Regions from separate parts of the Streptomyces sp. NPDC088157 genome, predicted to be linked through region 1. Evidence: riboswitches for the same ligand, from Rfam matches in the RefSeq annotation. Region 1 holds a riboswitch; each other region holds the start of a gene.
What was found. A riboswitch is a leader RNA that binds a small molecule or an ion and turns the genes downstream of it on or off. The one in region 1 is predicted to bind S-adenosylmethionine.
Positions count from the first base shown of each region.

Region 2: another riboswitch for S-adenosylmethionine. It lies ahead of thrC (threonine synthase); the one in region 1 lies ahead of ACIPFH_RS15380 (amino acid ABC transporter permease).
Region 3: another riboswitch for S-adenosylmethionine. It lies ahead of ACIPFH_RS05060 (aminotransferase class V-fold PLP-dependent enzyme); the one in region 1 lies ahead of ACIPFH_RS15380 (amino acid ABC transporter permease).
Region 4: another riboswitch for S-adenosylmethionine. It lies ahead of ACIPFH_RS13090 (putative leader peptide); the one in region 1 lies ahead of ACIPFH_RS15380 (amino acid ABC transporter permease).

Region 1 covers NZ_JBIUSU010000003.1:924,627-930,269, reverse strand. Annotated here, with positions in the region: gene ACIPFH_RS15400 (hypothetical protein) at 1-238, shown strand, start outside; gene ACIPFH_RS15395 (DoxX family protein) at 235-735, shown strand; gene ACIPFH_RS15390 (putative leader peptide) at 1,319-1,441, shown strand; gene ACIPFH_RS15385 (glutathione S-transferase C-terminal domain-containing protein) at 1,589-2,485, shown strand; SAM riboswitch class IV at 2,552-2,671, shown strand; gene ACIPFH_RS15380 (amino acid ABC transporter permease) at 3,069-4,049, shown strand; gene ACIPFH_RS15375 (amino acid ABC transporter ATP-binding protein) at 4,046-4,849, shown strand; gene ACIPFH_RS15370 (ABC transporter substrate-binding protein) at 4,922-5,643, shown strand, end outside.
Region 2 covers NZ_JBIUSU010000007.1:461,139-466,781, reverse strand. Annotated here, with positions in the region: gene ACIPFH_RS28990 (trehalose-6-phosphate synthase) at 1-266, opposite strand, end outside; gene ACIPFH_RS28985 (hypothetical protein) at 429-1,154, shown strand; gene ACIPFH_RS28980 (glucosyl-3-phosphoglycerate synthase) at 1,220-2,164, opposite strand; SAM riboswitch class I at 2,334-2,499, shown strand; gene thrC (threonine synthase) at 2,518-3,819, shown strand; gene ACIPFH_RS28970 (ubiquitin-like small modifier protein 1) at 3,957-4,232, shown strand; gene ACIPFH_RS28965 (cold-shock protein) at 4,731-4,937, shown strand; gene groL (chaperonin GroEL) at 5,330-5,643, shown strand, end outside.
Region 3 covers NZ_JBIUSU010000001.1:1,185,741-1,191,383, reverse strand. Annotated here, with positions in the region: gene ACIPFH_RS05075 (hypothetical protein) at 1-14, opposite strand, end outside; gene ACIPFH_RS05070 (rhomboid family intramembrane serine protease) at 188-976, shown strand; gene ACIPFH_RS05065 (Lrp/AsnC family transcriptional regulator) at 973-1,254, shown strand; gene ACIPFH_RS05060 (aminotransferase class V-fold PLP-dependent enzyme) at 1,287-2,648, opposite strand; SAM riboswitch class IV at 2,829-2,945, opposite strand; gene trpD (anthranilate phosphoribosyltransferase) at 3,021-4,085, opposite strand; gene ACIPFH_RS05050 (cytochrome bc complex cytochrome b subunit) at 4,235-5,643, opposite strand, start outside.
Region 4 covers NZ_JBIUSU010000003.1:410,410-416,052, reverse strand. Annotated here, with positions in the region: gene ACIPFH_RS13105 (ABC transporter permease) at 1-136, opposite strand, end outside; gene ACIPFH_RS13100 (ABC transporter permease) at 133-1,092, opposite strand; gene ACIPFH_RS13095 (ABC transporter substrate-binding protein) at 1,101-2,723, opposite strand; gene ACIPFH_RS13090 (putative leader peptide) at 2,914-3,030, opposite strand; SAM riboswitch class IV at 3,065-3,175, opposite strand; gene ACIPFH_RS13085 (SAM-dependent methyltransferase) at 3,328-4,143, opposite strand; gene ACIPFH_RS13080 (AAA family ATPase) at 4,306-4,863, shown strand; gene ACIPFH_RS13075 (PP2C family protein-serine/threonine phosphatase) at 5,052-5,643, opposite strand, start outside.

The DNA of each region.
Region 1 (5,643 bases):
AGCCGTGCGCCTCACCCTCGCCGAGTGCGAGGGGGCGAACGGAGCCGAGAGCCTCGCGGTCCTCGCTTCCATGTTCACCGGGGCCCGGCGGGTGGTACGCCACGAGCAGGCGGGCGCGGGTCACCACACCGGCGTCGGCCGTACCGCTCTCGCCCACCACCGGCACGTGCTCGCCTTCGTCGAGGAGTGCGCGCCGGGGGTGCGGGCGCTTCCGACGGAGAAGGGGACATGGCCATGAGTGAGGCATCGGACACCGCACTGCTGCTCGTACGGCTCGTGCTCGGCCTGGTGATGGTGGCGCACGGCTGGAACCACTGGCGCGGCGGAGGCGGCATATCCGGCACCGCCGGCTGGTTCGGCGGGCTCGGACTCACCCGCCCGAGACTCCAGGCCTGGCTCAGCGTCCTCACCGAACTCGGCGCGGGAGTCCTGCTGTTGGCCGGCTTCCTCACGCCTTTGGCCTGCGCGGCCGTGCTGTCCGTGATGCTGGTCGCGGGTCTGCTGGCGCACCGCCGCAACGGCTTCTTCGTGTTCAAGGAGGGGTACGAGTACGTCCTCGTCCTGGGCGTCCTCACGGTGGCGCTCGGGGCGTGGGGGCCGGGGGACTACTCGATGGACGAGGCCGCGGACATCGCCGTGACCGGATGGACGGGCGCCGGTGTGGTGCTCGGGGTGGGTGTCGTCGCGACAGCCGGTCTGCTGGCCGTGTTCTGGCGCCCGCGGAAGGAGAGTTGAGGAGGCGTCCCATGCGCGCGGGTCTCATCGGACCGGGCGGCCAGGGCGCGCCCTGGCCCGCCGGGTCGTAGAGGCGGGCTTCGCCACCACTCTGGGGGCCCGCCGCCCCGCCGGCCTCGAACCCCTCGCCGCCCCGCCGGCCTCGAACCCCTCGCCGACACGGCCGCCGGGACCGCCGGTTCACCGGCCGAACCGGCCGCCGACGGTGACCTGGTGTGCCTGTGCGTGGTGGCCGACACGGATGAGGAGCAGGTCGTCGGCCTCACCCCGTTCCCGCCCGGGCCTGATCTGTCCCTGTCCGGGGCCCCGCCCGTCCCTGTCGGGGCCTCACCCCGGTCCCCGTCCAGGTCCCACCCCGGGGCCCCGTCCAGGTGTCACACCCAGGCCCCCTCCGGGTCCCACCCCCGGCCCCGTCCGGGTGTCACACTCCGGCCCCGTCCCGGGTTCCGCCGAGGGCCGCTCGGGGCTCGTCCCGGGCACCCCCCGCATCCGCCCGGTACTCACCTGGTGGACGCCCCCTTGACGGAGGCTCGAGGCGGATCGACACTCGATCCGGGAATCCTAGTGAACGGGTAGGGAAACAATGGGGCGACAGGAGCCGATCACCGGCCGCGCGAGCCGCACGGCGTGGTCGTCGCCCCTTCTCACCTCCCGCCGTCACATCGACCTGAAGCGCGTTGCCAGCGCGATCAGGCCCCAGGGCTGAGCCGGGTCCGTCCCGCGCCGAACCGCACCGGCGGTGTCCCCTGGACGCGGCCGCACCCGGCACGCGCGGACGAGGTCCGCACCTCCTCCTTCGACGTCGCATCCGCCGCGCGCACGTCCGCCGTGCGTCCCGCCCCCGGGGAGAGTCATGTCCGTCACACCACTGGCCGCCCACCTGTCCGCCCGCCCCGCCCCCGCCTTCCGGGGCCGCATCGGCCGGGACGCGCGCAGCGGGCACTACGCGGTGCCGCGCCGCTACCGCCTCCATCTGGCGGCGGCCGACCCCGACTGTCTGCGCATCGCCGTCACCCACAGCCTCCTCGGCCTGGAAAGGGCCTGCCCGGTCACCTTCCTGCCCGCCGTCCCGGACTGCCCCGACGGAGGCCACTCCGCGCTGCGCCCGCTGTACGACGCCAGCGCGCACCGGTACACCGGGCCGGCCCTCGCGCCGGTGCTCAGCGACGACTGGTCGGGCCGCATCGTCAGCAGCCACGGCCCCGACATCGCCCGCGACCTCGCCCGCAGGTTCGGTGGCGGCCGGGCCGCGTTGTACCCGTGCGGCGCCGAGTCGCAGATCGAGGCCGTCGAGCGGATGTGCGCCCAGGGCATCGAGGAGGCCGCCCAACGCGCCGGAGCGGCCGACACGGAGGAGGCGGAGCGCGCCGCCGCGCTCGACACGCTGCTCACCACGCTCGGAGTGCTGGAGCGGGGGCTCGGAGCCCACGAACATCTGATCAGCGATCAGATCACGGCCGCCGACGTGGAGTTGTGGGTCGCACTGGTCCAGCTCGACACCGTGCACCGCTACCACCTGGACGCGGCCGCCGTGCACCGCATCGCCGACCACCCCGCCCTGTGGGCCTACGCCCGCCGTCTGGCCGCCCACCCGGCCTTCGGCGCCCACCTCGACCTGGACGCCATCGCCCGCCGCCACCACGCCCGTTGCCAGGGTCTGGAGGCCGCCGGCGCCGCCGTCCAGATCCTGGACTGGGAGACCCACGCGTCGGACGGTACGACGGTCCGACCGCAGGTCAGGCGGCCCTGACCCGGTCCATCCACTGGACCGCCGTTGACATTCGTTCGGGCAACTGTCTTACTTACGGCCCAGAACGGTCATGAGCGTCAGCGACAAGCCCTGGCTAGCTGACCGGCAACCCTCGCTCCGCGGTGGGGTGCCCCAGGTGACGACCGGACCGACGTTTCGGTAATGACGCATCGGTAAGCGCGAGGGCCCCTCGGGGGCCGGAACAGTGATGGTGACGGACATGTACGCAGCTCCTCGGACGGCGCCCCGTCGCCCCCGAAGCTGCGTACGGCCGTATCTCGACATCCTCGTCGCCAACCGCGCCGTCGACCTCCTCCGTGTGAACAGCGCACTGTGTACCGCACCGGGCCGTGCCCGCTGTCGGGGCTGAACGAACCCCCTCACCCCGCAGCCCCGCCTCCGCGTTCCTGACGAACACCGCCCGAGCGGTGTGCCGTTGTCCGCCCCACCCCGGTCTTCCGTACGCATCCGTGCGCCGTGCCCTGTTCGCTGCCGCCGAGCGGTCCCCGCCGCCCCGCCGAAGCGCATACCGCCGCCCACGTCTGCCGTGCCCCGGGGTGTCCGACTCCCGCCGGAGCCCCTCATGAGTGAACCCCCAGGCGCCGTGACCCTCGCCGAGGCCGCACCCGCCATCGACACCCCGCCCGAGAAGCTCACCGCCCAGCGGGTCCAGCCGCTGCGCCGGCCGGGCCGCTGGATCGCCACCGCCGTGGTGCTGGTCCTGGTGGCGCAGTTCGCGCACGGACTGGTCTCCAACCCCTTCTACCAGTGGGACCGCTTCGGCTACTGGTTCCTGCGGCCGGTGATCCTCGACGGACTGCTGATCACCCTGGAAGTCGCCGCCTACAGCGCGGTGCTGGGCCTCCTCGGCGGCATCCTGCTCGCCCTCGCCCGCCTCTCGAAGAGCCCGGTGCTGCGCGCCGTCAGCTGGACCTACGTCTGGGCGCTGCGTTCCATCCCGCTCATCGTGGTGCTGCTCTTCCTCTACAACTTCAGCGCCCTGTACCAGACGTTGAGCGTGGGTGTCCCCTTCGGCCCGGCGTTCTTCCGCTTCGACGAGTCCCGGCTGGCCACCGACATGGTGATCGCCGTCGTCGGTCTGAGCCTGAACGAGGCGGCCTACGCCGCCGAAGTGGTCCGCGGCGGCATCCTCTCCGTCGACCAGGGCCAGCACGAGGCGGCCGCCGCGCTCGGCCTGCCCAAGCGCTACCAGTTCTGGAGGATCGTCTTCCCGCAGGCCCTGCGGTCGATCACCCCGAACTACGTCAACCAGCTGATCGGCCTGATCAAGTCCACCTCGCTGGTCTTCTACGTGTCGCTGCTCGACCTGTTCGGCACCGCGCAGACCATGGGTTCCACCTACCCCGGCGACATCGTGCCGCTGCTGCTGGTCGTCACCGTCTGGTACCTGATCCTGACCAGCCTCGTCTCCGTCGTCCAGTTCTACGTCGAGCGGTACTACGCCCGGGGCGCCACGCGGTCCCTGCCGCCGACGCCGTTGCAGAAGCTGCGGACCGGTCTCGCCGACCTGCGGGCCCGCATCCGCCGGGAGGCCGCCGTATGACCACCGAGACCGTGCAGACCACCGAGACCGCCGGGGTCGTGCCCGCCGCCGTCGAGGTGCACGACGTGCACAAGTGGTACGGCGCCCACCGGGTGCTGGACGGGGTGAACCTGACCGTGCGGCCCGGCGAGGTCACCGTGATCCTCGGCCCGTCCGGCTCCGGCAAGTCCACCCTGCTGCGGGTCGTCAACCACCTGGAGAAGCCCGAGATCGGCTACGTCAGCGTCAACGGCGAGCCGATCGGCGTCCGCCGGCACCGCGACCGGCTGCGCGAGCTGAGCGAGCGGGCCATCCTGACCCAGCGCAGCCGGATCGGCTTCGTCTTCCAGAACTTCAACCTCTTCCCGCACCTGACCGTGCTGGACAACGTCGCCGCCGCGCCGGTCGCGACCGGGAAACTCGCCAAGCACCAGGCCCTGGAACTGGCCCGCGAACTCCTCGGCCGGGTCGGCCTGGCCGACAAGGCCGCCGCCTACCCGAGGCAGTTGTCCGGTGGGCAGCAGCAGCGGGTCGCCATCGCCCGCGCCCTCGCGCTGCGCCCCGGCGTCATCCTCTTCGACGAGCCGACCTCCGCGCTCGACCCCGAGCTCGTCGGCGAAGTCCTCGCCGTCATCAAGGATTTGGCGACCAGCGGCACCACCCTCGTCATCGTCACCCACGAGGTCGGCTTCGCCCGCGAGGTCGCCGACAAGGTCGTCTTCATCGACGGCGGCAGGATCGTCGAACAGGGCCCGCCGAGCGAGGTCCTCGACAGGCCCCGGCACGAGCGGACCCGGGACTTCCTCAGCAAGGTGCTCTGACGCCACCGCGCGCCGACGCGCCCCACGACCTCCCCCACGCCACCCTCTCTCATCCAGTCACAAAGGACGGCCATGTCTGCCCACTTCACCCGACGCAGCCTGATTCGCGGCATCACCGCGGCGACCGCGGTCGCCACCCTCGCCACCGGGCTCGCCGCCTGCGGTGGTGACAGCGAGGCCGCCACCGAGGCCGACAGCGCCGCCGCCGGCAGTGTGACCGTCGGCCGGGTGTCCAACGGCGCCGCCAAGGAGACCACCCTCAAGGTGTCCGAGGTCAAGTCCATCAGCGCCGAACTGCCCGCAGCCGTGAGGAAGAGCGGCAAACTGAACATCGGCATCGGCGCCCTGCCCTCCGGCTTCGCCCCGCTGGCGTACGTCGGCGACGACCAGAAGACCCTCACCGGTGCCGAGCCCGACCTCGGCCGGCTGGTGGCCGCGGTCCTCGGCCTGACGCCCGAGACGAAGAACTTCACCTGGGAGAACCTCTTCGTCGGCATCGACAGCGGCAAGGTCGACGTCGCCTTCTCGAACGTCACCGACACCGAGGAGCGCAAGAAGAAGTACGAGTTCGCCTCCTACCGCCAGGACAACCTCGGCTGGGAGGTCAAGAAGTCCAACAAGTGGAACTTCGACGGCAACTACGAGAACCTCGCCGGCCTGACCGTCACCGTCGGCTCCGGCACCAACCAGGAGAAGATCCTCCTGGAGTGGAAGAAGAAGCTGGAGTCCGAGGGCAAGAAGCTCACCATCAAGTACTACCCGGACCGCAACGGCATCTACCTGGCGCTCGGCAG
Region 2 (5,643 bases), on a different contig from region 1:
TGCACGTCGGCCGGGACGGCCAGCATGCGCACGCCCTCCTCACCGACCCCGCGCCGAACCGCCTCGCGGTCGCCGTCGGAGAGCGCCGAGCACACCCAGAGGGCGCCCGTGTCGGGCCCGATGGCCGACAGGCCGGAGACCAGCCCGCCGCCGCCGCGTTTCGCGTGCAGCGAGCCGTCCTCGCCCACCTCGTAGGAGACCGGGCCGCGGTTGGACGCGACCAGCACCTCGGCGGCCCTGGCGGCAGTGTCGTGCGTGGAAGCCATACGCCTCAACCTAGCCCGGTCTGTAAACGCTCAAACGTTCGCCGCGGCGAGGGCAGGGTCACCCGCGGCTCCCGTTCCCGCCGAGCGCGTTGTGGAGATTGTGTGATGAGAGGAGGATGCGCCCTGCACTCGCACAGCGCACCTCGGGGGGTTTCCATCGCCATGCTCCGACTTCGTCCGCACCACCGCCACGCCCGCGGCGTCTCCTGGGCCGTCGCGCTGACGGCCGCGGCCGCCCTGACCCTGGCGGGCTGCCAGGGCGACGACACCGACGCCGACGGCAAGGCCGCCCCGGAGACGACCGCGGCCGCCGGCGCGACCCCCGCGCCGAGCAGCGCGACTCCGGAACCGGAGCCGTCTCCGAGCAGCAGCAGCCCGGCGCCGACGCCCACGGTCGCGACCCTCGTCGACCACTCCGGCACCGCCGTCGGAAAGGCCGTGGCCGAAGCCGAGGCGGACGGACTCCGCTACGTCGTCTACCTCCAGGGCACCGGCGCCTCCCTCGACGGCGGCGGACGGAAGGCCTCCTCGTGGAACGCGGGGGAGAAGATCTGCGAGCAGATCGACGACCCCGCCGACGTCAACAGCTCCTTCGACGTGGCCTTCGTCGTCCCGCGAGACGGCCGGAACTGCGCCGGCAGCCTGCTGCACACCCCGAAGCCGACGAAGACGGCAACCGGCACGACCAGCGGCGGGACGACCGGCGGCTCCGGTTCCGGCGGCAAGGGGTGCGAGCTCACCAGCCCGGCGGGCAACTGCTACGCCGACGGCCAGTTCTGCGCCCAGCGCCACCGCGGACTCAGCACCTACGGCAAGGGGGGCGAGTACCTCACCTGCGAGGAGGACGCCGCCGGAGTCTGGCGCTGGTCGGACGGCCACGCCGGCTGACGCGCCGCCGCCCGACGATCCCGTCCCGGGCCGGTCCCGGGACGGGATCGTCGGGCGGGAGGGTCCTAGGCCACCTTCCGGGTCGCGTACTCCGCGACGTCCGTCATCGGCGGCCGTTCCTCGGTGTCCACCGAGTAGGTGCGCGGCTCGAAACCGTCCGAGCTCCGTTCGAACTGGGTGAGGGACGGGCGGATCAGGTGCCCGCGGGCCAGCCGGAGCTGGGCGGTGCGGTAGATGGCCGCCGCCATCCGCCCCAGCGCCTGGCCGTCCTGGTGGCGGTGCTTGCGCACGCCGACGTCGACCTGTGCGAGGGCGTCCAGGCCCACCAGGTGGAGGGCGTCGACCAGCATGCCCAGCTCCACGCCGTAGCCGACGGGGAAGGGCAGCTGCTCCAGCAGGCTGCGGCGGGCCGCGTACTCGCCGCCGAGCGGCTGCACGAACCCGGCCAGCTGCGGCCAGTGCATGTTGAGCAGCGGGCGGGCCATCAGCTCCGTGACCCTCCCGCCCTGGCCGGCCGCGCCGCCCAGCGGACGGTCGTACATGCCCTTGACCAGGTCCACCCCGGGATCGGTGAGCAGCGGGCCGACGATCCCCGAGACGAAGTCGGAGGAGAACTCCCGCAGATCGGCGTCGATGAAACAGACGATGTCGCCGGTCGTGACCAGCAGCGAGCGCCACAGCACCTCGCCCTTGCCGGGCACGGCCGGTATGCGCGGCAGGATGTCGTCCCGGTGGACGACCCGCGCGCCGGCCGCCGCGGCGACCTGGGACGTACGGTCGGTCGACCCCGAGTCGACGACGACTATCTCGTCGACGAGCGGGACCTGGTGCATGAGGTCGTGTCGGATGATCGCGACGATGTCACCGACCGTCTCCTCCTCGTTCAGCGCGGGCAGAACGACGGACACCGTCTGGTTCGTGGCGCGCTTCGCGGCCAGGATCCTGTGCAGCGGACGGTCGGTCAGGGACCAGGAGCGGGTGGCCAGCCAGCGCTCGGTTTCTTGAAGCACAGTCTGCGGCTCCTCACTGTCGTGATCACACCGGGTGCACGGAGGGTGACCGTGTGATCCATCTCGCGGTTCGGACGACTATCTCAACTGTCCTGGCCTTCGGTTACAGTCTTGAACAGCGCGGGTGACCATCGCATGTCCGAGGCCGCCCCCGTTCACAACTTCATACCGCTCATCCAGAGGGGCAGAGGGATACGGCCCGATGAAGCCCCGGCAACCCTCCAGCCGGTCTCGTAACGATCACTGATCCACTCGGTGACCGCTCCGCGAGGCTCCCGGCTCGGGAAGGTGCCAAATCCGTCTCACGGCGAGATGCGTCGTGAGGAAGATGAGGAGAAAGGGCCTCGCCTCACATGGCTGCGCAGACTGTTGCAAGCACCACCGACTCTACGACGACCTCCGCTGTCGACCTCGGTCCGGCCACCGGGCTGAGCTGCCGCGAGTGCGGTCACCGCGTGCCCCTCGGCCCGGTCTTCGCCTGCGAGGAGTGTTTCGGCCCGCTCGAGATCGCGTACGACTTCTCCTCCTACGACACGGAGGAGCTCCGCAAGCGCATCGAGGCGGGACCCGCGAACATCTGGCGCTACGCGCCGCTGCTGCCCGTCCCGGCGGACGTGGCCGACAAGCCCAACATCAATCCCGGCTGGACCAAGCTCGTGCAGGCCGACAACCTCGCCCGCGAGCTGGGCGTCGACGCGGGCAAGCTCTTCGTCAAGGACGACTCCGGCAACCCGACGCACTCCTTCAAGGACCGGGTCGTCGCCCAGGCCATCGAGGCCGCCCGCGCGTTCGGCTTCACCACGCTCTCCTGCTCCTCCACGGGCAACCTGGCCGGCGCCGTCGGCGCGGCCGCCGCCCGGGCCGGCTTCCGGTCCTGCGTGTTCATCCCGCACGACCTGGAGCAGGGCAAGGTCGTCATGGCCGCGATCTACGGCGGCGAACTCGTCGGCATCGAGGGCAACTACGACGACGTCAACCGCTTCTGCTCCGAGCTCATCGGCGACTCCGCGGGCGAGGGCTGGGGCTTCGTCAACGTCAACCTGCGGCCGTACTACGCCGAGGGTTCCAAGACGCTGGCGTACGAGATCTGCGAGCAGCTCGGCTGGCGGCTGCCGGACCAGCTGGTCGTGCCGATCGCCTCCGGCTCGCAGCTCACGAAGATCGACAAGGGCCTCCAGGAGCTGATCAGGCTGGGGCTCGTCGAGGACCGGCCGTACAAGATCTTCGGCGCGCAGGCGGAGGGGTGCTCCCCGGTGTCCGTGGCCTACAAGGCCGGGCACGACGTCGTGCGCCCGCAGAAGCCGAACACCATCGCCAAGTCGCTGGCCATCGGCAACCCGGCGGACGGCCCGTACGTCCTCGACATCGCCCGGCGGACGGGCGGCGCGGTGGAGGACGTGAACGACGAGCAGATCGTCGACGCGATCAAGCTGCTGGCGCGGACCGAGGGCATCTTCGCGGAGACCGCCGGCGGTGTGACGGTGGGTGTGACGCGCAAGCTGATCGAGAACGGTCTTCTCGACCCGACGCAGACGACCGTCGTCCTCAACACGGGTGACGGCCTGAAGACCCTGGACGCGGTGGAGGGCACCGGTCTGACCGCCACCATCCGTCCGAACCTCGACTCGTTCCGAGAGGCCGGCCTCGCGTCATGAGCGGGGCGCTCCGCTATAAGACCGTATGTGCGCTGCGGGCCGGTGTGGGCCGGCCGCGCCCACGCGGCGGCAGCCGCACGATCCACATGGCCCCGCGCCCCTGAGGCCGACCCCCGACCGACCGGAGATCACAAGACATGAGCGTCAACGTCCGCATCCCCACCATCCTGCGCACCTACACGGGCGGCAAGGCCGAGGTGAGCGCCGAAGGAGCCACCCTCGGCGAGGTCATCTCCGATCTGGAGAAGAACCACACCGGCATCGCCGCCCGCGTCCTGGACGACCAGGGCAAGCTGCGCCGGTTCGTCAACGTGTACGTGAACGACGACGACGTCCGCTTCGAGCAGGGGCTGGAGACGGCCACTCCGGACGGCGCCGGAATCTCGATCATCCCGGCGGTCGCCGGCGGATGAACGCCGGTTGAACGACGAACTACCGTCGTTTCCACCCCGGCGGTACCCATCGGTAGTACCCACCGGTAGTAACCGTCGGTAACAGTGATTACCGAGTGTTCATCGAATTGCCCTCTCCGCGATAGAAGCGGAGGGGGCAATTCAGTGTGGTTGAGCGCGGTACAGTTGGGGAACCCGGTCCCGATCGCTGGATCCGGTGGTTTTTCTTTCCGCCCGGAGCCCGACAAGAAGCAGCCAAAGTGTGCGCCTCTTTCGTGGCTTTTGTGGCCTTTGTGCGGCCCGACTTGCCCTCAATTCAGGCGAATTCTCGCCACATTCCGGATCCCGTACGTCCGGAATTCTCGTCCGACTGACCTGTTGCAGACGGCAGTTGGACAGATACATTCAGCCGCGGTCGACGCGTTCCGGCGCACGCCCCCAAGCCAACCGGGGGGTGAGGTCTGACCCGGATCCGCGAAGTGCGGGTCTGCGCAAGGGCCAGTAATAGGGGAGTTAGGCATGGCTCAGGGCACCGTCAAGTGGTTCAACGCGGAGAAGGGGTACGGCTTCATCGCGGTCGACGGTGGTGCGGATGTTTTCGTCCACTACAGCGCGATTCAGATGGACGGCTACCGCACCCTGGAAGAGGGTCAGCGGGTCGATTTCGAGATCTCGCAGGGCCAGAAGGGGCCGCAGGCGGACATGGTCCGTCTCGCGACCGGCTGAAGCGCGCGCCGACTGACAGCGTCGTTCTTCTGTACATCTGTCGAAGGGCTCGCACCTCCTGGGGGGTGCGAGCCCTTCGGCCTGTCCTGGGGGCGTCCGGGAACCGCCCCGAGGCTGTCCGGGGGTGTGCGCGGGGGTCGTCCGGCGTCCGTCCCGGGGGTGTGCGGCGGAAGCGTCCGGAAGGGCCCCGGTCCGGTGGAGGCGCTTGCACTCTCCTGGGTCGAGTGCTAATCATTGGCGTTAGCACTCTGAAGGTGAGAGTGACAACGAGGACCGGGTCGGTGAGGCCCGCAGGCCAGGTGGGGCAAGGAACCACGAGGCCGGCGAGCCGTCCGTCGCGGGCGCCAGCGCGGTCCGGAGCAATCCACCCCAGTCCGGGAGGACCACTTCACATGGCCAAGATCATCGCGTTCGACGAGGAGGCACGGCGCGGCCTCGAGCGCGGCATGAACCAGCTCGCGGACGCCGTGAAGGTGACGCTCGGCCCCAAGGGCCGCAACGTCGTCCTCGAGAAGAAGTGGGGCGCCCCCACGATCACCAACGATGGTGTCTCCATCGCCAAGGAGATCGAGCTCGAGGACCCGTACGAGAAGATCGGCGCAGAGCTGGTCAAGGAAGTCGCCAAGAAGACGGACGACGTCGCCGGTGACGGTACGACCACCGCGACCGTCCTCGCCCAGGCGCTCGTCAAGGAAGGCCTGCGCAA
Region 3 (5,643 bases), on a different contig from region 1:
AGGGGAACCGTCATCGTGACTTTCCGCTTCCTTCTAGTGTCGTGCTCGCTGTCGCCGGGGTCGGGCCGGAGGCTCCCCCGCGTGTGTGGCTCGTAACCCTACGGCCTGGCGGGTACTCGCCGCCCATCCGTCCACGGCGGCGAGGCGGTCCGGGGTGGTGCGTCCTGTTACGTCATGCTCTGTACTCATGATCGGCAACTGGAACGGGACGGTCGCCAGGACGGTCCGGAACACCTCGGCACCGGTGACCTACGCACTGATCGCCCTGTGCTGCCTGATCTTCCTGATCGGCCCCGCCTCGGGCTTCAACGCGGCGGTGTACGGCGCCGGAGACGAACTGCTGGCCGCGCAGCGCGCCTACTTCCGGCGCTGGGGCGTGGTGCCCGGCGAGCTCTTCGAAGGCGCGCCACGGGCCGTGCTGACCCCGGCCACGGCCCTCTTCGTGCACGGCAGCTGGGTGCACCTGCTGGGCAACATGCTCTTCCTCTACGTCTTCGGGACGATGACCGAGGACCGGATGGGCCGCGTCGAGTTCACGCTCTTCTACATCGGCTGCGGCTACCTGGCCCTGCTGGGCTACGCCGCCGCCAACGCCGAGTCGTCGCAGTCCCTGGTCGGCGCCTCCGGGGCGATCTCCGCGGTCCTCGGCGCTTTTCTGTACCTGTTCCCCCGAGCGCGGGTGACCAGTCTCCTGCCCTTCCTGTTCTTTCTGCCGCTGCGCTTCCCGGCGTGGGTCGTGCTGCCCTTCTGGGCGGCCCTTCAGTGGGTGGCGGCGGGCCGGGCCGCCCAGGGGCCGGGGGTGGCGTATCTGGCGCACCTGGTGGGTTTCGGCCTGGGGCTCGTGTACGCGTGGGCCCGTTTCGGCCACGGGAAGGGCCCGAAGGAGGGCCTCGAAAGGGCGCCGGTGGGGGACGGGCGGGCGCGTAGAGTGAAGGCCGCCCCAGCTCCGGCCCCCGAGGGAGAGAACCAGCCGTGATCACCGCGATCGTCCTCATCAAGACCAGCGTGGACCGGATCCCCGAGATCGCGGAGCGGATCGCTTCGCTGGACTCCGTGAGCGAGGTCTTCTCGGTCACCGGGACGTACGACCTGATCGCCATGGTGCGGGTGAAGGAGCACGAGGACCTGGCGGAGGTCATCCCGGGCAGCATCAGCAAGATCCCGGGGGTCGAGGGGACCGACACCCACGTGGCGTTCCGTACCTACTCGCAGCACGACCTGGAGGCGGCGTTCGCGATCGGGCTGGACTCCTGACCGGCTGAGCACCGCCTCCGGCGGCCCGTCGCTCACACGGCGGGCACGCAGCGGCCGTCCTCCGTCCGGTACTGCCACCGAGCACCCTCGCTCACCAGCTCCCGCACCGCGTTCACGAAGCGCTCCACGTGCTCGTCCGGGGTTCCCGCGCCGAAGCTCACCCGGATCGCGTTGAGGGACTTCTCGCCGGGCGCCGCCTCGGGGGCGCCGCACTCGCCCTGGGTCTGGGGGTCGCCGCCCAGCAGGGTGCGGACCAGGGGGTGGGCGCAGAAGAGGCCGTCGCGGACACCGATGCCGTACTCGGCCGACAGGGCAGCGGCGAAGTGGGAGCTGTTCCAGCCCTCGACGACGAAGGAGATCACGCCGACCCGCGGGGCGTCGTCGCCGAACAGGGACAGCACCTTCACCTGCGGGACCTCGGCCAGGCCGTCCCGCACCTTCGCGATCAGGTACTCCTCCCGCGCGACCAGGCTGTCGAAGCCGGCCTCGGTGAGGGCCTTGCAGGCCGAGGCGATGGAGTAGGCGCCGATCACGTTCGGGGACCCGGCCTCGTGGCGGGCGGCGCTCTCGTGCCACTCCACGTCCACTCCCCCGTCCTCGCGCCGCGTGACCTTGCGGCTGGCGCCGCCGCCCGCGAGGTACGGGTCGGCCGCGACCAGCCAGTCGGCGCGGCCGGCCAGGACGCCGGCGCCGAAGGGCGCGTACAGCTTGTGGCCGGAGAAGGCGATCCAGTCGACGTCCAGGTCACGGACGGAGACCGGGTGGTGCGGGGCCAGCTGGGCCGCGTCCAGGACGATACGGGCGCCGTGCGCGTGCGCGGCCGCCGCCAGCTCGCGAACCGGCCACAGCTCGCCGGTGACGTTCGAGGCGCCGGTGACGCAGACCAGGGCCGGGCCGTGGGGGTCGCGGTCGGCGAGGGCCCGCTCGAGCGTCTCGACGGCCTGGCGCGGGGTGCGCGGGGCGTCGAGGTAGGTGACCCGGGCGTTCTTCCAGGGCAGCAGCGAGGCGTGGTGCTCGGTCTCGAAGACGAAGACCTGGCAGTCGGCGGGGAGGGCCCGCGCCAGCAGGTTGAGGGAGTCCGTCGTCGACCGGGTGAAGATCAGCTGGTCGTCGGGGCGGCAGTCGAGGAACTCGGTGACGGTGCGGCGGGCGTTCTCGAAGAGGTCCGTGGAGAGCTGGGAGAGGTAGCCCGCGCCGCGGTGGACGCTGCCGTAGTACGGGGCGTAGGCCGCCACGTCGTCCCAGACGCGCTGGAGGGCGGGGGCGCTGGCCGCGTAGTCGAGCGCCGCGTAGGTGACCTCGCCACCCGTCACGAGCGGGACGGTGACATCCCGGCCGAGAACGGGCAACTGCGCACAAACGGTACGGGTGGCGGCAGCGGTGGAGACAGACATGGCGAACTCCCGTGAGAGGCAAGGCGGAACCGCCGTGCGAGCGGGCATGGCTCGAGCACGGAGGAAGGTGAAAGGGGTGTACGGAGGCGGGGCTCTACGCCCTATCGCATTCGCTTGCTCACGGAAGGCTCCCTCGAACGACCAGGACCCCTGGCGGTGCTCACTCGAAAGAGTGCGAGGGGTCCGCGCTTGCCGTAGACCTCGCTGCCTACGACCTGGTCTTCACCCGGGGCACCCCGCCACGGACGGAGGGTTGCCGGACAGTCGGCCGGGGCCTCATGACTGTCACTCATGACCTGATACAGGAACGTACGTGAAGTGATCACCGTCCCGCAACCCGTGTCCGGATCGCGGGACGGCCACCGAGGGGCGTTACGCGTTGCTGGCGGCCACCCAGCGCTCCAGGGCCCGCTTGGCCGCGCCCGAGTCGATCGACTCCGTAGCCCTGCCCATCCCGGCCCGGAGCTGCTCCGCCAGCGTCCCGGTGCCCGGTTCCAGCGCCACGAGCGCCGCCGCCGAGTTCAGCAGCACGGCGTCCCGCACCGGGCCCGTCTCGCCCTCCAGGAGACGGCGGGCGACCTCCGCGTTGTACGACGGGTCCCCGCCCCGCAGGGCCTCGACCGGCACCAGCTCCAGGCCGACGTCACGCGGGTCGAAGGTCTCCTCGGTGACCTTGCCGTCGCGGACGACCCACACATGGGACGTGGCCGTCGTGGTCAGCTCGTCGAGGCCGTCGTCGCCCCGGAAGACCAGGGACGAGTTGCCGCGCTCCGCGAAGACGCCTGCGACGACCGGCGCCATGCGCGGGTCCGCGACCCCGACCGCCTGAGCCCGCACCCGGGCGGGGTTGGTCAGCGGGCCGAGCACGTTGAACACCGTGCGGATGCCCAACTGGCCGCGCGCGGCGCCCACATGACGCAGCGCCGGATGGAACTTGATCGCGAAGCAGAAGGTGATCCCGGCCTCGTGCGCCACCTCGGCCACCCGCTTCGGGGTCAGCTCCAGATTGACGCCGAGCTTCTCCAGGACGTCCGAGGCGCCGGACGCGGAGGACGCGGCCCGGTTGCCGTGCTTGACGACCGTGGCACCCGCGCCGGCCACGACGATCGCCGACATGGTGGAGATGTTGACCGTCCTGGCTCCGTCGCCGCCCGTGCCGACGATGTCGACGGTCGGCCCCGGCACCTCGATCAGGTTGGCGTGCTCGTACATCGCCCGGACGAGCCCGTTGATCTCCGCGACGGTCTCGCCCTTGGCCCGCAGCGCCACCACGAACCCGGCGATCTGCGCGTCGGTCGCCTCGCCGCGCATGATCCGGTCCAGCGCCCAGAACGTGGCGTCCGCGTCCTGGTCGCGGCCGTACAGCAGACCGTTCAGCACCTCGGGCCAGGAACGGCCCGCCGCGGTGTCGCCTCCAGCGGGGGTCACAGCGCTCATAGCCGCTCCTGCGTGTGTCGTCGTGTGTCGTGTGACGTGTGTCGTGGAACAAGGTGAACCCCACCCTATCCAGCCCGTGGGCACGGCAAAGGGCCCCGTCCGCAGACCGGACGGGGCCCTTTGCCTGTGGCGTGGCGACGCCTCAGCGATCAGTGATGGCCGTGGCCGCTCGTGATCTCCTTGTACTCCTCCACAGAGGGCTTCGGAATCTGCTGGTCCTCACCGAAGTAGGCCTCGCTGATCTTGGCGCGAAGCTTCTCCTTGCCCTTCACCTTGCGCTCGACACCGTTCTCGTCGACGGCTGCGCCGATCGCGGCCGGCTCGTACTGCTCGTGCGCCGTGAGGGTGTGCAGCTGCTCCTGGCTGAGCGGCTCGTGGATCTCGATGAACTCACCGTGCGGCAGGCGCTTGATGGTGCCGGTCTCGCGACCGTGCAGCACCTTGTCCCGGTCCCGGCGCTGGAGGCCGAGGCAGATCCGCTTGGTGACGATGTACGCGATGACCGGTCCGACGAAGAAGAAGATCCGGACGAACCAGGTGATCGAGTTGATCGACAGGTGGAAGTGCGTGGCCCACAGGTCGTTGCCGCCGCCCACCAGCGTGATCATGTACATCGTGACCCAGGCGACGCCCAGGGCCGTACGGGTGGGCGCGTTGCGCGGACGGTCCAGGATGTGGTGCTCGCGCTTGTCGCCGGTGACCCAGGACTCGATGAACGGGTACAGCGCCAGCGCCGCGAGGACGACACCGAAGAGCACCAGCGGGATGAACACGCCCAGCACGAGCGTGTGACCCCAGAGGTTGATCTCCCAGCCCGGCATGAAGCGGATCAGACCCTCGGCGAAGCCCATGTACCAGTCGGGCTGGGCGCCGGTGGACACCTGGTCCGGCCGGTAGGGGCCCATGGCCCAGATCGGGTTGATCTGCGCGATGGCCGCGATGACCGCGATCACACCGAAGACCAGGAAGAAGAAGCCTCCGGCCTTGGCCATGTACACCGGCAGCAGCGGCATGCCGACGACGTTCTTGTTGCTCTTTCCGGGGCCCGCGAACTGCGTGTGCTTGTGGTAGAAGACCAGGATCAGGTGGCCGACCACCAGGCCGAGCATGATGCCCGGCAGCAGCAGGATGTGGATCGAGTAGAACCGCGCCACGAAGTCGTGGCCCGGGAACTCCCCGCCGAACAGGAACATCGAGATGTACGTGCCGACGATCGGCATCGACAGGATGGCGCCCTGGGTGAAGCGGACACCGGTGCCGGAGAGCAGGTCGTCCGGGAGCGAGTAACCGGTGAATCCGGTGAACATGCCCAGGACGAACAGCAGGAAGCCGAACAGCCAGTTGATCTCACGCGGCTTGCGGAACGCGCCCGTGAAGAACACGCGCATCATGTGCACGAACATGCCGGCGAGGAAGATCAGCGCCGCCCAGTGGTGGATCTGCCGGATGAGCAGACCGCCGCGCACGTCGAAGGAGATGTGCAGGGTCGAGCTGAACGCCTCCGACATCAGCTGTCCCTGCAGCGGGACGTAGCTGCCGTGGTACTCCACCTCGTTCA
Region 4 (5,643 bases), 510 kb from region 1:
CGGCACCCGGACTCGCGGGACCTTGGCCCGCGGGACCTGGATCCGTACCGGGATCGACCGGCCGGGCCAGGCCGGCCGCGGCCTCCACGGTTTTGGCCGCTCCGGCGGCGACATCGTCGGCGAGGGTCCGGCTCATGCGGGACGCACCTTCCTGCTCGAGGCCACCACGATCCGCGGGTCGAGCAACGGGTAGACGAGATCGACGATCAGGTTGGCCGTCACGAAGATCAGCGCTCCGAACACCACGACCCCCTGGACCAGCGGAATGTCCTGGACGGTGACCGCGGCGGCGGTCACCCGGCCCAGGCCGTCGCGGGAGAACACCGTCTCGACGACGACCGAACCGGCGATCAGCTGGCCGGCCAGCAGCCCGACGACCGTCAGGGCCGGCAGTGAGGCGTTGCGCAGCGCGTGCCGCAGATGGATCCGCAGCCGGCCGGCGCCCTTGGCCCGTGCCGTCTCCACGTAGGCCTGGTCGAGCGCCGTCAACAGGCTCTTGGCCAGTACCTGCGCCACCAGCGCGCCGGTCGGTATCGCCAGCGTCACCGCGGGCAGCACCAGGCCCCGCAGTCCGTCGTTGCCGAACGCGGGGAACAGCCGCGTACGGAAGGAGAACAGCTCGACGAGCAGCAGCCCGACCCAGAACGTCGGTACCGACACCCCGAGCGGCGGCAACGACAGCAGCAACTGCCGCAGCCACCGGCGGCCGGTGAAGGTCGCCAGCACCGCGAGACCGCCGCCGAGGAGCACCGCGAGGAGCAGTGCCGCCCCGGTCAGCTGAAGGGTCTGCGGCAGCGCGTCGGCCAGGGTCGAGGTCACCGGCCGGCCGGTGGACACGGAGTCGCCGAAGTCACCGCGCACCGCCCTGCCGAGATGGTCGGCGTACTGCGCCGGCACCGGCTTGTCGAAGCCGTACTCGTGTCGCAGCGCGGCGAGTTGGGCCGGATCGACCTGCCCCGTGTCCGCTCCGGCGCCGGCCATCGCGGAGACGGGGTCACCGGGCAGGTAGTCCAGCACGAGGAAGGAGACCGTGTAGGCCGCCCACAGCACCCCGAGGGCCTGCGCGAGACGTTTGACCACATAGGGACGCATGCCGGCCGTTACCCGATCCAGGTGTCGTGCAGCTGTATCCGGCTGGAGGCCTCGAAGTCGAGGTCGTGCACCTTCTTCGCCACCCCCAGCTGGGTCTGCAGCTCCACCACGGGCACGACGTAGGCGTTCTGCACAATCAACTTCTGTGCCTCGCCCACCAGTTGCTTGCGCTTGACCGGGTCGCTCGTCGCGGCCTGCTGCGTCAGCGCGTCGTCCAGGGAGCTCGCCGGCAGGTGGTAGAAGTTGGCCAGCCGGGAGGAGTACGAGCTGCGCAGGATGTCCGGATCGGCGCGGGTCACATTGCCCCACACCGCGTCGAAGTCACCGGACTGAAGGGTCGGGGAGAACTGGGTGATCTGGAGCTGCTTGAGCGCCACGTCGATGCCGACGGCCTTGAGCTGCTGCTGGATCAGTTCCAGCGCGGGCTGGTTGGTGGCCGCGTTGGCGAACCACTTGACGGTCAGGCTCAGCCTCTTGCCGTCCTTGACCCGGACGCCGTCGCTGCCCGCCTTCCAACCGGCCGAGTCCAGCAGGGACTTCGCCTTGCCCGCGTCGAAGGCCAGGTCCGGGCCGAGATCGGCGTAGTCCGGTGTGGTGTGCGCCAGGATGCTGGTCGCCGGCTCGGTGCCGGTGGGGAACACGGCGTCCACGATCTGCTGCCGGTCGATGGCGAACAGGAGCGCCTGGCGCACCTTCGCGTCCTTGAAGAGCGCCCGGGAGTTGTTGAGCCCCAGGTTGAACACCACGCCCGGGTTGGCCCGTTGGGGGAGGTTCACCGCGCCGCCCTGGAGCGCGGCCTCGTTGGCCTTGCCGACGCTGCCGATCGCGTCCACCTGGCCGGACTGGAGGCTGCCGGTGCGTACGCCGGCCTCGGGGACCACCTTGAACACCAGCTTGTCCAGGTAGGCCTCGCCCTTCTTGGTCCACAGCGTGGAACCCCACGCGTACTTGGCGCGCCTGGCCAGGGTGATCGACTGGTTCTGCGCATAGTCCTTCAGCACGAACGGCCCGGATCCGACCACGCCCTTGCTGCATTTGTCCTGCGGGCTCTCCTTCGCGCTCGCCGACGACTCGATCCCCAGCGAGTGCGTCGCCGTGGCCTGCAGGAACTGCGCGTTGGGCTGCTTGAACCTGACCCGCACCGTCAGCGGGTCCACCGCGGTGGTGCTCTCCACGCCGCTCAGGTACCCCTGGGCGAGGGTGCCCAGGGCGCCGAGCTTCGGCACCGCGTCGAAGTTGTCCTTCACCACCTGTGCCGTCAGGGGTGTCCCGTCGCTGAAGGTCACACCTGATCTCAGGTGGAACGTGAACGTCGTGGTGTCCGGGCTGATGTCCCAGCTCTTCGCCAGCCAGGGCACGATCTTTCCGGTCTTGGGGTCCTGGTCGGTCAGGGAGTCCACGACCTGACGCAGTGAGTAGATGGTGTCGTTGCTGGCCACCTGCTGCGGATCCACGCAGCCGGCGTCGGAACCCACCGCGAAGGTGAGGGTGCCGCCCGACTTCGGCCGGCCGCCCTCGCCGCCGGCGCTGCCGGTGTCGCTCGACGCGCAGGCGCTCAGCAGCAGCCCGCCGGTCACGAGTGCGGCGAACGCCGCCCGGCGGTGAGTACGGGAATCCGGATGCGCTGTCACGGGATGGTTCTCCTACTCCAAGGTCACCGCGCACATGCCGGGGCGGAACGCGGCCATGGCGATGCGCGGAAGGTGCCGTCCCCGCACGGGTCGGCACTGCTCAGAACTGTTCAGGGGGGACGCCGACGACGATGTCGACGACGACATGACCGCGCCGGGGGCGAGGGTCAGCCGGTGGGGTGGGGCGTGATCAGCCCTGACACAGACAGCTGGCGGAACGCCGCAGGTCGATGTGGCGACGGCGCGAGAATCCGGAGAACGGTGCAGCGGTCGCGATGGAGGAACTCAGGTTGCCGTTGTGCCGCACGCCGGTCCTCCACCTCTCAGGCCCCGGAACCGGGGCTACGCGCTTGCGGAGTCGAATGACCCCGCCGGGCTTTCACCTGGAGCACCCCACCGCGGAGGAGGGTTGCCGGTCAGCTAGCCAGGGCTTGACGCTGACACTCAATGCCGGTGTCGACCTTACGGAGTACTCACATTGTCCGTCAATATCGGTCGGAGAGTTGAACGACTCCGCCGCACCGGCCGTGACTGCCGGTGCGGCGGGACGCACATCAGCGCTCGTCGGCCGGACGCCCGGCAGGGACGCCGGCGCCGGCCCCGGTCACGGCTTACGGGCGAGGCCGCCGTGTTCGCCGATGACCTCCGGGGCGGGGGAGGTGGTCTCCGGGCGCCAGAGGGGGACCGGGACGACTCCCGGCTCCAGGAGGTCCAGGCCGTCGAAGTACGCGGTGATCTCGTCCACGGAGCGCAGGTTGTACGGAACGGCGCCGCTCTCGTTGTAGGCGTCCTGGGCCGCTTCGAAGACCGGGTCGATGCCCCGCGAACCGTCGTTGACGGAGAGGTAGCTGCCGGACGGCAGGGCCGCCATCAGGGTCGTGACGATGGAGCGTGCCTGGTCGTAGTCGGCGACGTGGCCCAGGATGTTGCTGAGGATGAGCGCGGTGGGACGGGTGAAGTCCAGCGTCTCGGCGGCGGCCGCCAGGATGCGCTCCGGCTCCAGCACGTTGGCGTCGACGTAGGAGGTGGCGCCCTCCGCGGTGGAGTAGAGCAGCGCGCGGGCGTGGGCCAGGACCATCGGGTCGTTGTCGACGTAGACGATCCGGGTCTCGGGGGCGATGCGCTGGGCGACCTCGTGGGTGTTCTCGGCGGTCGGCAGGCCGGTCCCGACGTCCAGGAACTGTCGTATGCCCGCCTCGGAGACCAGATACGTGATGTTGCGGCGCAGGAACGCACGGCTGCTCCGTGCGATGGTGACGATGCCGGGGAAGACGGCGGTGTAGGCGTCACCGGCCTGCTCGTCGACGGGGTAGTTGTCCTTCCCGCCCAGCCAGTAGTTCCAGATGCGGGCCGAGTGCGGCACCGATGTGTCGATCTTCTGGTGCGCCGCTGGTCCGGGCGAGGTCACATGGTCGGTCATGAGGGGCGTCCGTCTTTCAGCCGAGGCGTGAGCAGTTCGAGCCACAACCTACGTCCCAACGACCCTGTTACGTACACGCGTTCACATTTTCGGTCGGTTGGAACGGTATCCGCACGCCAACTTCCGCCAGTTGCGGTCGGTGCCGGTAGCGTGACCGCCGTGATGGTGGGGACCCGGGAGACCCGGCTGATCGTGCTGCGGGGCAACAGTGCCTCGGGAAAGTCGACGGTGGCGGCCGGCCTGCGTGACAGGTTCGGCCGGGGCCTGGCCCTGGTCGGGCAGGACAACCTCCGCCGGGTCGTACTGCGCGAGCACGACCGGCCCGGCGCGGCGAACATCGGGCTGATCGAGGCCGTCGCCCGCTACGCCCTGGACGCCGGGTACCACGTGGTCCTCGAGGGCATTCTGTACGCCGACCGGTACGGCCCCATGCTCGAGCGGCTGCGCGCGGACCACCGCGGCCCGACCCACGGCTACTACCTCCATGTGCCGCTCGCCGAGACCCTCGTGCGCCATGCCGGCAAGCCGATCGCCGACGAGGTGGGCGAGGCGGACCTGCGCGTCTGGTACCGGGATCTCGATCTGCTGCCGAGCGGCACCGAGACCGTCATCGGTGCCGACAGCACGCTCACGAGGACCGTCGACCGCATCATGCGCGACACGGGCCTGGACAGCCTTCCCGCCCGGGAACACCCGCCCCCGGGCTCGTCCCCCGCCTGACCGGTCGGTCCGGCTACGGCTTGACGCCCACGCCCGTCCAGGGCTGACCTCGGCGTCGGTGGCGTCGTCGGGGGCGTCCGGGCGCCGGCGGTGACCGACCGCGATGCCGGGAGAGGGGAACGCGGTGTGGGCGACCCTGACGGCCTGAGCGGACGCACAGGACCCGCAGGCCGGCCGCTCCCAGCGGCTCAGTACCCGGCAGGGGTCAGTTCGGCCAGCAGCAGGGTGCGGTCGTCGGCGCCGACCGTGCCGGAAGGGGTGTGCAGGAGCCGACGGCACAACGACGGCAGGGCGTCCTGCCCGTCGCCGTCCATGGACCCGACGGCCGCCGCCGCGTCCACGGTGCGCGCGAGGCGGCTGATCTCCTGGTCGATGTCGGCGTCGCGGGACTCGACCAGACCGTCGCTGTAGAGCACCAGCAGGGCCGGATCCGGGACACTCAGCACGGTCTCCTCGTAGCTGCCCGTACCGAGCCCGAGGGGCAGGCCCGCCCCGGTCAGTCCGACCGGGGCCGTGCGGCCGTCCGGGCCGCGCAGCAACGGGGGCGGGTGGCCCGCCCCCACCAGCGTGCAGGTGCGCCGCCGGGCATCCCACTCGGCGTAGATGCAGGTCGCGAACGAGACGCCGGGGGAGTCCCCGGCGAGTGTGTCGAGCCGTCCTATGAGGTCGGCCGCCGAGATGTCGAGGCCCGCCAGGGTACGGACGGCGGTGCGCAGCTGGATCATCGCGACCGCGGACTCAGGGCCGTGTCCCATGGCGTCCCCGACGATCAGGCTGACC